3 regions of the Sphingobium sp. CFD-1 genome follow, and region 2 is predicted to be linked to each of the others. Evidence: riboswitches for the same ligand, from Rfam matches in the RefSeq annotation. Region 2 holds a riboswitch; each other region holds the start of a gene.
What was found. Region 2 has a riboswitch for cobalamin ahead of LDB26_RS09130 (TonB-dependent receptor domain-containing protein). Riboswitches for the same ligand answer to the same signal wherever they lie in the genome.

Region 1: linked by a shared signal. The riboswitch ahead of cobW (cobalamin biosynthesis protein CobW) and the one ahead of LDB26_RS09130 (TonB-dependent receptor domain-containing protein) in region 2 are both predicted to bind cobalamin.
Region 3: linked by a shared signal. The riboswitch ahead of LDB26_RS18930 (TonB-dependent siderophore receptor) and the one ahead of LDB26_RS09130 (TonB-dependent receptor domain-containing protein) in region 2 are both predicted to bind cobalamin.

Annotation. Positions count from the first base shown of each region.
Region 1 is NZ_CP084398.1:3,777,284-3,781,454, reverse strand. Features, by position in the region: gene cobN (cobaltochelatase subunit CobN) at 1-1,153, opposite strand, end outside; gene cobW (cobalamin biosynthesis protein CobW) at 1,163-2,215, opposite strand; cobalamin riboswitch at 2,398-2,624, opposite strand; gene LDB26_RS18940 (HoxN/HupN/NixA family nickel/cobalt transporter) at 3,165-4,171, opposite strand, start outside.
Region 2 is NZ_CP084398.1:1,788,690-1,792,860, reverse strand. Features, by position in the region: gene LDB26_RS09130 (TonB-dependent receptor domain-containing protein) at 1-2,283, opposite strand, end outside; cobalamin riboswitch at 2,457-2,674, opposite strand; gene LDB26_RS09125 (DUF2274 domain-containing protein) at 2,792-3,013, opposite strand; gene LDB26_RS09120 (TrbI/VirB10 family protein) at 3,016-4,113, opposite strand; gene trbG (P-type conjugative transfer protein TrbG) at 4,161-4,171, opposite strand, start outside.
Region 3 is NZ_CP084398.1:3,771,522-3,775,692, forward strand. Features, by position in the region: gene LDB26_RS18920 (PepSY domain-containing protein) at 21-1,085, opposite strand; gene LDB26_RS18925 (hypothetical protein) at 1,403-1,582, shown strand; cobalamin riboswitch at 1,611-1,847, shown strand; gene LDB26_RS18930 (TonB-dependent siderophore receptor) at 2,020-4,161, shown strand; gene LDB26_RS18935 (peptidase) at 4,107-4,171, shown strand, end outside.

The DNA of each region.
Region 1 (4,171 bases), 1.9 Mb from region 2:
AGAGGGCAAGCGCCACGCGCCGATCGCCAAGAGGCTTTCGGGCCAGCGCGGTCCAGCCGGCCACGCGGGCGACGATCGCCTCGATCCGCTGCGGATCGGCGCGATGGAGGCTGCGGGAAAATTCCAGCGCGGGATCGCGCGTCCCCGCTTCCTTGAAACTGGCGACACCGGCAAAGACGCGGCCATCCAGTTCGGGCAACACGACATGCATCGCGAGATCGGCGGGCGACAGCCCACGCGCTGCGCCTGCCCAGGCGGCGCGGCCCGATGTGGCGAGCGCCAGTTGGAACACGGGCACGCCCGCGCCGTCGAGCGGCGTGTCGATCCCATCGCCGCGGGCAGAGAAGGCGGTGGCGTTGATGATGGCGACCGGAGCAAGGGCACGGACCCAATGATCGACCTGGCCGCGCACCAGAGGCGCCTTCAGCGACGGGACGAAAATCGACAATGTGTCGAACCCCCGCTGCTCGAACGCGGCGTGAAGGGCGGCGAAGGGGTCCAGATCGTGGGCCGCCAGGTAGGAGCGATAGAATACCAGCAATACGAGGGGCCGGCCCGAATCGCGCGCGAAGGCTTCCGGGCAGACGACGCCATGTTCGGGATGCCAGCCGCCCGCTTCCGGCAATGCTTCGCTGGCCGACGCGGGCAAATCGACCAGCCGCGCGGCCCGCGCCAGTTCGACCAGCGCCGCCCGTGCCGCTCGCTCGCCGCCGGTATCGCACAGCCGCGCAAGCTCTCGCAGGACAGGCACGGGCAAGGTCGATACCGCATCCAGGCGTTCGTCGGGCCGACCGTCTCCAGGCAGGACGGCCAGCGCGATCCGATGCTCGCGGGCCAACGCCTCGACCTGCTGCAGTCCGTAGCTCCAATAAGGCATGCCGCCGATCAGCCGTATCAGGATCGCCTTGGCGCCGGACAGCGTGCGCTCGACATAAGTATCGACCGACAAGGGATGCATGAGCGCCGACAGATTGGCGAGCCTGAGCGAGGGTACATCTTCATTGACTGCGCGCGCGCCGTGCCATGCGGCCGCGAATGCTCCCAGGTCGCTGTCCGAAAAGGACAGCACCACCAGATCCGCAGGCTGCTGCCCCAGATCCTGCGGGACGGCAGTTTCCTCCATCCCATGGGTTTCGCGGAAGATGACGTGCATCGGCGGCGTTCAGCCTTCCAGCACCGCGCGCAGGACGCCATGATCAATAGCGTCATGCTCGGCGATGGCGACCAGCGTGGTGCGACGCGGCTCGTCCGGCCGCCACGGGCGATCGTAGTGATGACGCACCCGCGCACCCACGGCCTGCACCAGCAGGCGCATCGGCTTGCCGGTCACGGCGGCATAGCCCTTCACCCGCAGGATCCGGTGATCGCGCGCCAGCGTTTCGATCCGGTCCACGAGGTCGGCCGGATCGGCGATCTCACTGAGCGCGATCACCGTGCTGTTGAAATCCTCGTGCTCATGCTCGTCTTCGCCGTCGTGGTGCGAGGGGCGCGCGGCGATATCGTCCTCGGCGGCGGCTCCGAGGCCCAGGATCACACGCGGATCGACCACGCCTTCGGTGAGTTCGATCACCGGCACCGGACGCGGCGCTTCTCGTAGGATTACGGCGCGCGCGGCAGCCACGCCTTCGGGTCCGGCCAGATCGACCTTGGTGAGCAAAACCATGTCGGCGCAGGCCAGTTGATCCTCGAACACCTCCGACAGCGGTGTCTCATGATCGACGCTCGGATCGGCGGCGCGCTGCGCATCCAGCGCGGCTACGTCGGGTGCAAACCGACCGGCAGCGACAGCCTCGGCATCGGCCAGGGCCAGCACGCCATCGACGGTGATCCGGCTGCGGATCGCCGGCCAGTCGAACGCCTTGAGCAGCGGCTTGGGGAGCGCCAGGCCCGATGTCTCGATCAGGATGTGATCCGGGCGCGGATCGAGCGCGAGCAGCTTTTCGACAGTGGGAATGAAATCGTCCGCCACGGTGCAGCAGATGCAGCCATTGGCCAGTTCGATGATGTTTTCAGCCGGGCAATCGGGAATGGCGCAGGCTTGGAGAATGTCGCCATCCACGCCCAGCGTGCCGAATTCGTTGACCACCACCGCCAACCTGCGGCGGCCCGCATTGCGGATCAAGTGGCTGATGAGCGTGGTTTTCCCCGCGCCCAGAAAGCCGGTAACGATGGTGACCGGCACCTTGGAAACATCGGACTTGGACAGGTCGGACACAGTCAACTTCCCCGCGCGCCGGAGCGAGAAAAGCGGGGGCTTGCCGGACATATCCGGTCGGAGCGCGACGACGGGCGGGCGCGACAAGGCGCCCGTGACCACGCAACCCGTGCAGCCCCAGCCGCACAGCTTCGTCGCTCAGACGGAGAGTTACCGTGCCGTGACCATCCCCTGGATCAGGCAAGAGCGACCGGTGCGCCGGCAGGTCTCCTGGCTCGCGGGTCACAGCTTGATGCACGCCTTCCCAGACTGCGTGCATACGCTGTCCAGTGGCCGCTCCTGCATTCAGGAGCATGTGCATCGCGCTATCCGCTTACAGTTGCAGGGACAGCCGCGGATTTGGAAGCAAGCTTCCTCACCGCATTCCCGATTAAGTCCCTTTCGGGACACCGGCGCGATCATCGAAGGGCGGAATCAACCGACCCTTCGCCGCCCGCCCTAACCGAAAATGGGAGCCAAGCCAATTGATGTCGTTGCTGTATCTTCTTCGCGCCACCGACGTATCTCTGCCGGGTGGGCTGCCAGATGCTCGATCGCATCGCATGGATAAGTCCAGAGCGAGATCTCGGTTGTGCCTTTTCTGATCCTGGAGACCCCCGATCGCGGCAAGCGTCCGTCTTTGGCCCACCGTATCCGCTCGCGGGATGTGATGCCGAGAATATTCTCCACTTGCCGTTGGCTGATGGGCTTGTGCGCTATCCGGAAAAGGCGTTCGCGTATGTCGTCGGCGAGAGCTTCAGCAACCTTTCGTGAAGCCGGATCAAAAACGCAGCTCAGGCTCGACTTTAAGAAAGCTCCGGCAGAGCGCTTCATCAACATCCGGATCGCTGCATCGCGTTCACCGTAGTGTACGCGAAGTCCCAGCGGCATGTGGACATCGAGATCGATTGAGACAGTGCAAGCCTGCTTGTCATACCGAAGCATGATGCATCGATTCACACGGGCACGGTCAGGCAACGACCGCAACCTCGATCTCGTCGAAGCGCTTCCAGCGATAGATCGCGAAGCTTGCAAGCCAGCAGAGCACGAACAGGCCGATGATGGCGAAGCCGAGGCTGTTGAAGTTCTCTCCCAATTTCGCGGCAAGGTTCCATGGCCACCCCGTCAATCCGAGTTTGTCGCCGATCAGGGCGAGCGTCTCGATTCCGCCGATAACGATTGCCACGATGGCCGAGATCAGGGTGATGGTGATGTTGTAGTAGAGCTTGCGGATCGGTTTCACGAAGGCCCACTCATAAGCGCCCAGCATCACCACGCCGTCAGCGGTATCGATCAGCGCCATACCGACCGCGAACAGCGCAGGCAGGACCAAGATCGTGCCGATCGACAGGCCGTTGGCGGCCTGGCTGGCCGACATGCCCAGAATGGCGACTTCGGTGGCGGTATCGAATCCGAGCCCGAACAGAAATCCCAGCGGGGCCATGTGCCAGCTTTTGTTGACCAGGCGGAACATCGGCCTGAACAGCCTTGCAAGCAATCCGCGCGACCCCATCAGCAGATCGAGATCGTCTTCGACATAGTCGCCGCCAGTGCGGACATGGGCGAAGGTACGCCAAACGGAGCGCAGGATTAGAAGGTTCATGCCTGCAATCGTGAACAGGAATAGCGCGGAAACTGCGGTCGCCACTACCCCGCCAATCTCCTTGAACGCGGCAAACTCAGCCAGCGCGCTGGTCGTCAGCGCTATGGCGATTGACGCTATGGCAATGATCCCCGAATGCCCGATCGCAAACCAGAAGCCGACCGCAACCGGGCGCTGGCCATCCTGCATCAGCTTGCGGGTCACATTGTCGATGGCGGCAATATGATCGGCATCGACCGCGTGACGCAGACCCAGCCCCCAGGCCAGCAAGGCGGTGCCCAACATCAGGGGCTGCGCGTGAAAAAGACTATAGGCCCAGACCCAGACCGCAATGTTCGCGGCGATCAATCCCGTGAACAGGGCGCCGATCCGTC
Region 2 (4,171 bases):
CATCTTCTGTTTCGGCCCGGCATTGAAAATATCGGACACGCCGCCCGATATCGTCAGGCCATGCGGCAGTCGGAGATGCGCACCGGCGTCAAAGGTGGTGAGCGGCGCTTCATAGGTATAGCTGTTCTCATCGCTGCCGGGGCTTCTGGACTGGCTGATATAGCGACGTCCACTGTGACGAACCTCGCCAAATGTCGTTAGCGCGCCGCCCAGGAAATGCAGATTGAGGCGCGCGTTCGCGGTGAAGCGGGGGTTCTGGAGCGTTCGCAGATTGCCCAGAACACGTTCCGCGACGGGAATGGCGGGATAGACGAAATAGGTCCCCTTGACATAGTGCCCCTCCTGCACCGTCGCGGCGAGCTGGAGGTCGGCGCGGTCGCCCCATTTGAGGCTTGCCTCGAACTCACCGCCCCTGGTGATGGTCGTGCCGGAATTGACATATTTCCCGCCCACGGGCGTCAGGAACAGCGTGATTTCATCTTTTGTCCGGCGCTGGAAATAGGTGGCGCGGAAGCTGCCCGCGAGATCGCCGGCAATCGTGCCGTTCCAGCCAAGGCCGGCATCCCAGTTGCTGCCATGTTCGCGCAGCAGCGGCATTGTGTTGCCGACGCTGTCGGCACCAGCCTGAATATAGACGCCGTCGCCATAGATTTCATAGAAATTGGGATAGCGGTTGTAAGTGCCGTAGCTGGCGAACAGCAGCCAGTCCGAACCCACCTTTTTCTTGGCGCTGACGCTCCATGTCGGTTTCCAACCGTAATTTCCGGATGACGGACCGAAGGGGTTGTCCTGGCTCCCCAGCACCGGCCCGGTCAGCTTCTCGATCCGGAAGATCGGTGCCACCTGGAGGTCGCCCAGCGTGTGGAATGTGAGCGTATCCTGAACCTGGATGTTGGTGAGCTGACGCTTGTAATGCTGATAATAATCGCCGCGCCGTAAGCCTGTCACCGAATTGATGAGGTTGTCGGCGTCGTAGCGCATCGTCTCCCAATTATGCTGGACGTGCAATTCGAGAAGCTGCGTCACATCCCACTCCGCGCCGAGCGTGTAGCTGGCGTCGGCGGTCAGGCCGTAGCGGGTGGTGTGATACAGCGCCGTGCGGCTGCCGACGCCGAACGGTGCCGCCATGTCGTAATTGTTGAACCGCTTGCGCTGGTCCATGAAGTTGAGGTTCAGCGCCAGTTCGAGGTCGCCGAAGCGGTCATGCCAGTTCAACGCACCGTCATGCTGATATTGCTTCTGCTGACGCCGCTTGTTGAAGGGAACGCCCAAACTGGCGAGCGAGCCTGCGGTCAGGTTCACCTGGGGGAATGTGTATTCCGGGAGATCGATGAGGCTGTAGCCCTGAAGTCCACCATATTGAGTGGGCACAATCTCCGGCATGTACCGGTCCATATGGGTGAAGGAATATTTGGCGGTGATATTGTCGTTGCGCCATTTCACCATCACATTGTCGCGCTGGAAACTGTTATTCTGCCGCTGCCGCGTGGTTGGGAACTGGCAGACAGGATTGATGGCGCGCACCGGCTGATATTCGGAAGAGATGCTGCACGGCGTGTTGGATAGGCCGTCCCCACTCCATTCTCCGTCGCCATATTCGATGCCGTCCAGGATGCGCGCGGCGATGAGGGGATATTTGAATTCACCCTTGCTGCGTTCCATGTCGAGACCGAGCAGAAGACCGCCGCCGAGCAGCGGAAAGCTCAAGTTCCCCGAAAACTGGCGACCGCCATAGGACCGCGCACCGGCTGACACGGTGCCACTCAGGTCGGTCGGCATCTTGGTCACGATGTTGATCGCGCCGCCCAGCGGCGCACCGGAGAAGCGCGCGGGCGTGACGCCGCGATAAACCTCGACGCGCTCGACGTTGGAAATCGGGATCGTGGAGATATCAGCCGCCGTCTCGCTGGAGAGATTGAACGGCACGCCGTCGATGTAAATGTTGACTTGGCTGGGCGCGCTGCCCCGGATGCTCGTAGTCGTATAGCCGCCCGTGCCGCCGACGCGGCGGACGTAGACGCCGGGAATCTGGTCGAGCAGATCGGGCAGCGCCTTGTGCTCGCCGCGCGTGTCGTCGGGATAGACGACCGAGACCACCCCCGGCGAGAGAATGTCGCGCAATTCCTCGCGGCTGTTGGCCGTGACGACGATTTCCTGTTGCGTCTTGGGCTTGCCGGATTCTTCGCCCGAAGGGGCAGGATCACTGTCGGCCGCCTGTGCCTGTATGCCCCACGCCGACAGCCCCACCGTCAGCGCGAACCGCGAAATCGTCGAAAGTCTCACTCCATAGCCCCCCTGGCGCCGAACCCTGTCGGGCGGGGGCGTGCCGTCACGAACGGTCGGGCGCGAGAGCGGGCGGACGCCTCAAGCGCCCGTCACACGACCGATGCGGCCCCCGCCGCACGTTCGTCGCTCAGACGGAATACACCGTGCCCCGGCCATCCCCTGGACCAAAGCAAGAGCGACCAGACGCCGGCAGGTCTCCTGGCTTGCGGGTCAAGGCTTGATGCACGGCCTTCCCAAGCTCTCGCTCAGTGGCTTGAGGCCGAAACCCCGTGTGCATCGCGCTCGCCGCTCACAGTTGCAGGGACAGCCTCGGATTCGGATGGCGGACCATCCTCACCGCGTTCCCGTTTTAATCCCCTCTCGGGGAACCGGCGCGATCATAGGCTCACTATTGCAAACCTAATGATTGCCGTAAGGTTAAGCCGTGTGTGAAGCAAGCGGGGACTGATCCAGATTGCACGGCGCGGCCATACTCTGTCGGGAATCAGGTGAATCCGTCAGCCGATTACCCGGCTGACCGTCGAGCCTTTGCAAATCCCCGATCCGTGGCAATGAACCGTTCCAGCATCGGCACGACAAGCCTGACGGGATCGGCGGGGGTCTGGCCGCTCTCGCGGGCCAGCACCTCGGCGTAGTCGGTCAGGTCGCGATGAAGCTGCGCCGGCAGTTCCAGCGTGAACTTCACCGGCTTGTCGTCTGGAAGCGGGCCGAGTTTCAGCTTTGCCATGTTCAATTCCTGTAGGATTCGAGGACGAGATCCCGCGTCACGATGACCCTGACCGGGAAGCCCGGTCGGATGGTCAGCGTCGGGGCGACCTGCAACTGGCGCTGGACGATCTGTTGCCCGGCCTGGTTGATGGTGTCCTGCGCCCCGTCGCGGATGGCGCGGATCAGCCGGTCCTCGTCGTCGGTCGCCAGTTCGGTGCCGATGCCGAGCAGCGTTGACAGCCCGGCTGCCTTCATCAGATCCCACCAGTGATAGTCAACGCCATCTTCAAGGCCGGCATAGCCGCTGGCGTCCGCTCCGGGCTGTCGCTCCAGCACGATCGAGCGGCCGTTTGGCAGGATCAGGCGGTTCCAGACGAGAAGGACACGACGCTGGCCGAAGGTCACGCCGGCATCGTATTGGCCGATGATGCGCGTCCCCTGCGGAATCAGGAGCAGGCTGCCGGTCGGACTGTCATAGACATTCTCCGTCACCTGCGCGGTGATCTGGCCGGGAAGGTCCGAACGGATGCCGGTAATCATCGCTGCCGGGATCACGGCTCCGGCCTGAAGGATGTAGGGTGATGCGGGGGCCATGATGCGGTCCAGGGCGACAGTCTGCCGATCCACCGGGCCATTGAGGAAGGCGGTATGCCGGTCCTGCGTGCCGGCAGCACCAGGCTGGCCGGTCAGACCAAGGCCGGCGAGACTCGGGCTTGCAGCCCCTGTTCCGGGGGCGGTCTGGAAGAAGACGCGGCTGACGCGCGCGGCCTCTTCCTCGGCGATGCGGCGCTGTTCGGCGGGATCGACGGCGGGCGTCGCCATGACCGGCGGCGTGACAGGCTGCCCCCTGTTCTGCGCGTCGAGGATCGGGCCGCCGAGATCGCCGGGCAAGGCCGGCCCCAGGACGGGGCCGGTATAGTCGCGCGGCAGGCCGGATAGCCCGTCCGCCGTTGCACGATTCTCGGTCGAGTAGAGTTCTTCGCCGCTGCCGCTCATATCGCGGGTCTGGAGGGCATAGATCAGCGCACTGCCGATCCCGAACAGCGCGACGGCTCCTACCCCAGCCAGCGTCTTACGGGACAGACGGGTGACGCGGGGCGGTTCGGCTCGCAGCCGCATCGGCGCGGTGGTGTCCGGTGCGGCTTCTACAGTAGTCGTGTCTTCGGTCATGACGGGG
Region 3 (4,171 bases), 1.9 Mb from region 2:
AGTCGAGTGAACGCGCTTCTTCAGCCGGAGCCACGGGGCGACACAAGGCGCCTGAACCAGAAAACCCACACGGCTAGCGTTCCCAACAATGCCAGGGACAGCCCAGACAGCGTCATCACGAGCCGGTACAGAAATCCTCCAACCTTGGCCGCATGAAGCGGATAGAGAAGATTATATCCGCGTGCCTCAGGTGGCAGATGCTTGGCATCGCGCGTGGCCACCAGCGCGCCGCTGTCCGCCGCGAACCACAATGTCGTGCGCCCGTTCGGCAGCCATTCTTCCGGGCTTCGCATGCGCAGGGTGATGAGACCGTTGCCGCTACGTGGCAGAGTGAGGCTGCGAACCTCGGCTTCCGGAAAGCGCTGTCGCCCCATTTCGATCATCGCCGACCAATTTAACCGCTCGGCGATCTTTCCCGTGCGTGGCGGTGGTTCGGCCAGCGAACGGTCGATTTGCACGGGAGCGCCAGGCCCGAAGAGCAGCGCAGCCATTGGCCGGAATACCAGTACCACTCCGGTGACGAGTGACAGAACCAGCAGCGGCGCCATCACGATGCCGAGATCGCGGTGATGCCGCATGATTGCCGGCCGGCTCATGCGCGCCGGCCACAGGCGAAATGAGAACGTCTTGCGTGTCCGCAACCATAGAAGCGCGCCAGTCACTACGAAGAACAGGCCGCAGATGGCGGCGACGCCGATGATGACTTCCCCCCAATCACCGGCGAAGAGATGGTGATGGAAGTCGAACAACCAGATCTCCGGCCGTTCCCACTGGCTGGTCCATCGCGTCACGAGTCCGCCGTTCTGATCGAGATAGGCGCCCGCGCCGCCCTTGTAGGTCAGCCGATCCAGCCCGAAACCCCTGGTTGCGAAGAGGATGGATTCGGGCCGGGTTGTGGGATCATCCATGATCCGCTGCGTGAATTCAGCCAGATGCGCAGTGCCTTGCATTTGCGCGTCGGTTGCATGGGGAAGCACTACCCACGCATCCTTGTGAACGAGAATTGCGCCGGACAGGCCAAGCATCGCCAGCAGCAGGCCAACGAGACCTCCAGTCCAGCGATGCAATGTATCGATAAGCGTCATCATGAAGTGAATGCGATCTGCGGGTGAAGTGGCTTTGCGGGCCTTCGCCGCTTAGCGCCCGAGTAAAGTACTGAAACTATCTTGCTTGTGCAAATCATTATCAAAATGATGCGGCGCTTGCCGTTGCACGGTCGCAAAGGCCCAGCCAGCTACATCTATCCCGCTTAAGCGAGCCGCACGGGCGTCCGGCTGGATGCGAGTGTCATCGTCATGTAGCCTCGCCGGCGGATGACGGGCGGTTCAGATAATCGAGGAGCAGCGGGGAAGGCTGTTCTTTTGGCAGGATTATGTCTCACGCGATTTCTGGATCGAGCGCGATGAAGCATCTTGTGCTGGGCGGAGGCGGTGACCGCCGATTCGGCTCATCCCCGTTCGGGCAGCACAAGATGCTCCGAGGCAAGTTCCAGCGCGACTATCATCACTTGCCCCATGTGAAGGGCCAGCCCTTCGCCAAACACGCGGCATGGGTTGTTGGCTTTTCCGTTCACTTCGACTAGGCGCTGCGGCGAGAGTTGGACTATTCCGGCTTTCATTGATCGCGCCGGTGCCCCCCGAAAGGGGCTTAATCGGGAATGCGGTGCGGAGGGGTTTCCTCCAAATCCGCGGCTGTCCCTGCAACTGTAAGCGGATAGCGCGATGCACATCGCTCCTCCTTGAAGGGGCAGCCACTGGGCCGGACGCTAAATCATGCGAGGCCTGGGAAGGCGTGCATCAAGCTGTGACCCGCGAGCCAGGAGACCTGCCGGCGTCTGGTCGCTCTTGCCTTGGTCCAGGGGATGGCCGCGGCACGGTGAACTCCGTCTGAGCGACGAACAAGCGGCTGGGGCCGCATCGGAGACGTGCGTCGGCCGCCCATGGCGTCCGGCCGCCGCGCGTGCCGCCCGTTCACGCGGGTTTGCCCCGGCCATGTCGCAAGACGCCGGAGGACTATTTCGTGATCAAGACCATCCTTTCCAGCACCGCGCTCGCCGCGCTCCTTTTGCCTGCCTTTGCTCATGCCGAAGATGCATCGGAGGCAGCCGACAAGTCCGATATCCTCGTGCTGGGCACTCGCACCGGCGATGCCAACGCTCCTACGCAGACGGGCAGCCGTCTGGGCCTGACCATCCTTGAGACGCCGGCCAGCGTCGAGACGCTGTCGGGCGATGTTATCCGCGCACGCGGTGACCTGTCGATCGTCGATGCCGTCACGCGCGCGACGGGCATCAGCTCGGTGGCCAATCCGGGCAACGGGGGCACCGGTCTTGCCGCGCGGGGCTTTAGCGGACCCGGCTCCGTCATGCAGCTCTATGACGGTGTTCGCCTCTATCCCGGCGCGGGCACCGTGACGTTTCCGACCGACCCCTGGACTGTCGACCGGATCGAAGTGCTGCGCGGGCCTGCTTCGGTCCTCTATGGGCAAGGCGCGATCGGTGGCGCCGTCAACGTCATCTCCAAGAAGCCGAACACTACCCGCACCGAGTTCGAAGCAGAAGCCGGTTTCGGTTCCCAGAATAGCTGGCGCATCGCCGCCGGTGTCGGTGGGCCGGTCAACGAGCTGACCGCCTATCGTTTCGACATCAGCCGCACACAGTCGGACGGCTGGGTCGATCGCGGGAATTCGAAGGGGTTGGCCATATCCGGCTCGGTACAGCTGCGCCCCAGCGATAGGCTGACCATCACCCTGTCCGACGATTACAGCGACCAGGAGCCGATGCTCTATTTCGGCACACCGCTGATCAATGGCAGGATCGATGATCGCAACAAGCGCCGGAACTACAACGTCACCGACGCGCTGATGCGCTTCAAGGACAACCGGACGACGATCCGGGTGGAATGGACGCCGAGCGATTCCATCAGCGTCCGCAATACCGCCTACCGTCTGACCACGCATCGCAAGTGGCGCAATCTCGAAAGCTATTTCTGGAACGGCGCCACGGGGAAGATCGACCGGTTCGACTTCTTCGGCATCGATCACGATCAGACGCAGATCGGCAATCAGGCCGACGTCACGATCCGCAGCGAATGGGGTGGCCTGAAGAACGAGGTGCTGGTTGGCTTCGACGTCAACGCAATCAGTTTCAGGCACGCGAACGATTTCGATTCTGATCCGGCGCCGGCCGGCTTCGCCGATCCGGTCGATCCATTCGTGTTTGACCCGGGTCTCTATTACAACACGTTCGGTGTGCGGCCCCAGCATCGCAGCCGGACGCGGCAATATTCCTTCTTCGCGGAAGACCGCCTGACGCTCAGCGACCAATTGTCGGTGTCGGTCGGGATCAACTACGACCACGCCAACGTCAAACGCTACGTCAACAGCTACGATACCGCCGGCGTGGCGACCGAGACGTTGCGACTCGACAAGACGCTGCACAACGTCACCTGGCGGGTGGGAGCGGTTTACCAACCGAGCCCTGCACTATCGCTCTACGGTCAGTATGCGACGGCGGTCGATCCGCTCGGTTCGCTGATCACCTTCTCCATCGGGCAGGCCGCGTTCAAGAACACCACGGGCGACCAGATTGAGGCGGGCATCAAGGCCAGCTTCCTCGGCGGCCGCGGCTTGGCGACCTTCGCGGCCTACCGGATCGTGAAGAAGAACCTGCTCGCCACGGTTCCGGGCAGCCTTCCACCAAGGCAGGATCAGGTTGGACAGCGTTCGGCGAAAGGACTGGAGGCTTCGCTGACGCTGGACCTTCCGGGGGGCTTCGGGATCGATGCCAACGGCACGATCCTCGACGCGCGTTTCGACGAGTTCCTGAGTGGCGGCACGTCATACAATGGCAAGACCCCGCCGGGTGTGCCCGAGACGACCGCCAATCTCTGGTTGCGTTACGACGTCACCCCGCGGTTCCAGACCCGCCTTGGCCTGCGCTACGTCGGGAAAACCTATTCCGACAACGCCAACCAGTTCCGCGTGCCCGGCTACGCCGTAGTGGATGGCGGCGTTTCGTTCGCCGTGACGAAGAATGTCGCGGCCAACCTGCGGGTCTACAACCTGTTCGACAAGGATTACGCGACCACCACCTACAATGACGAGCAATGGCTGCTCGGCCGGCCACGCTCGATCGATTTTTCGATCAGCGCCCGGTACTGACGATGCACGG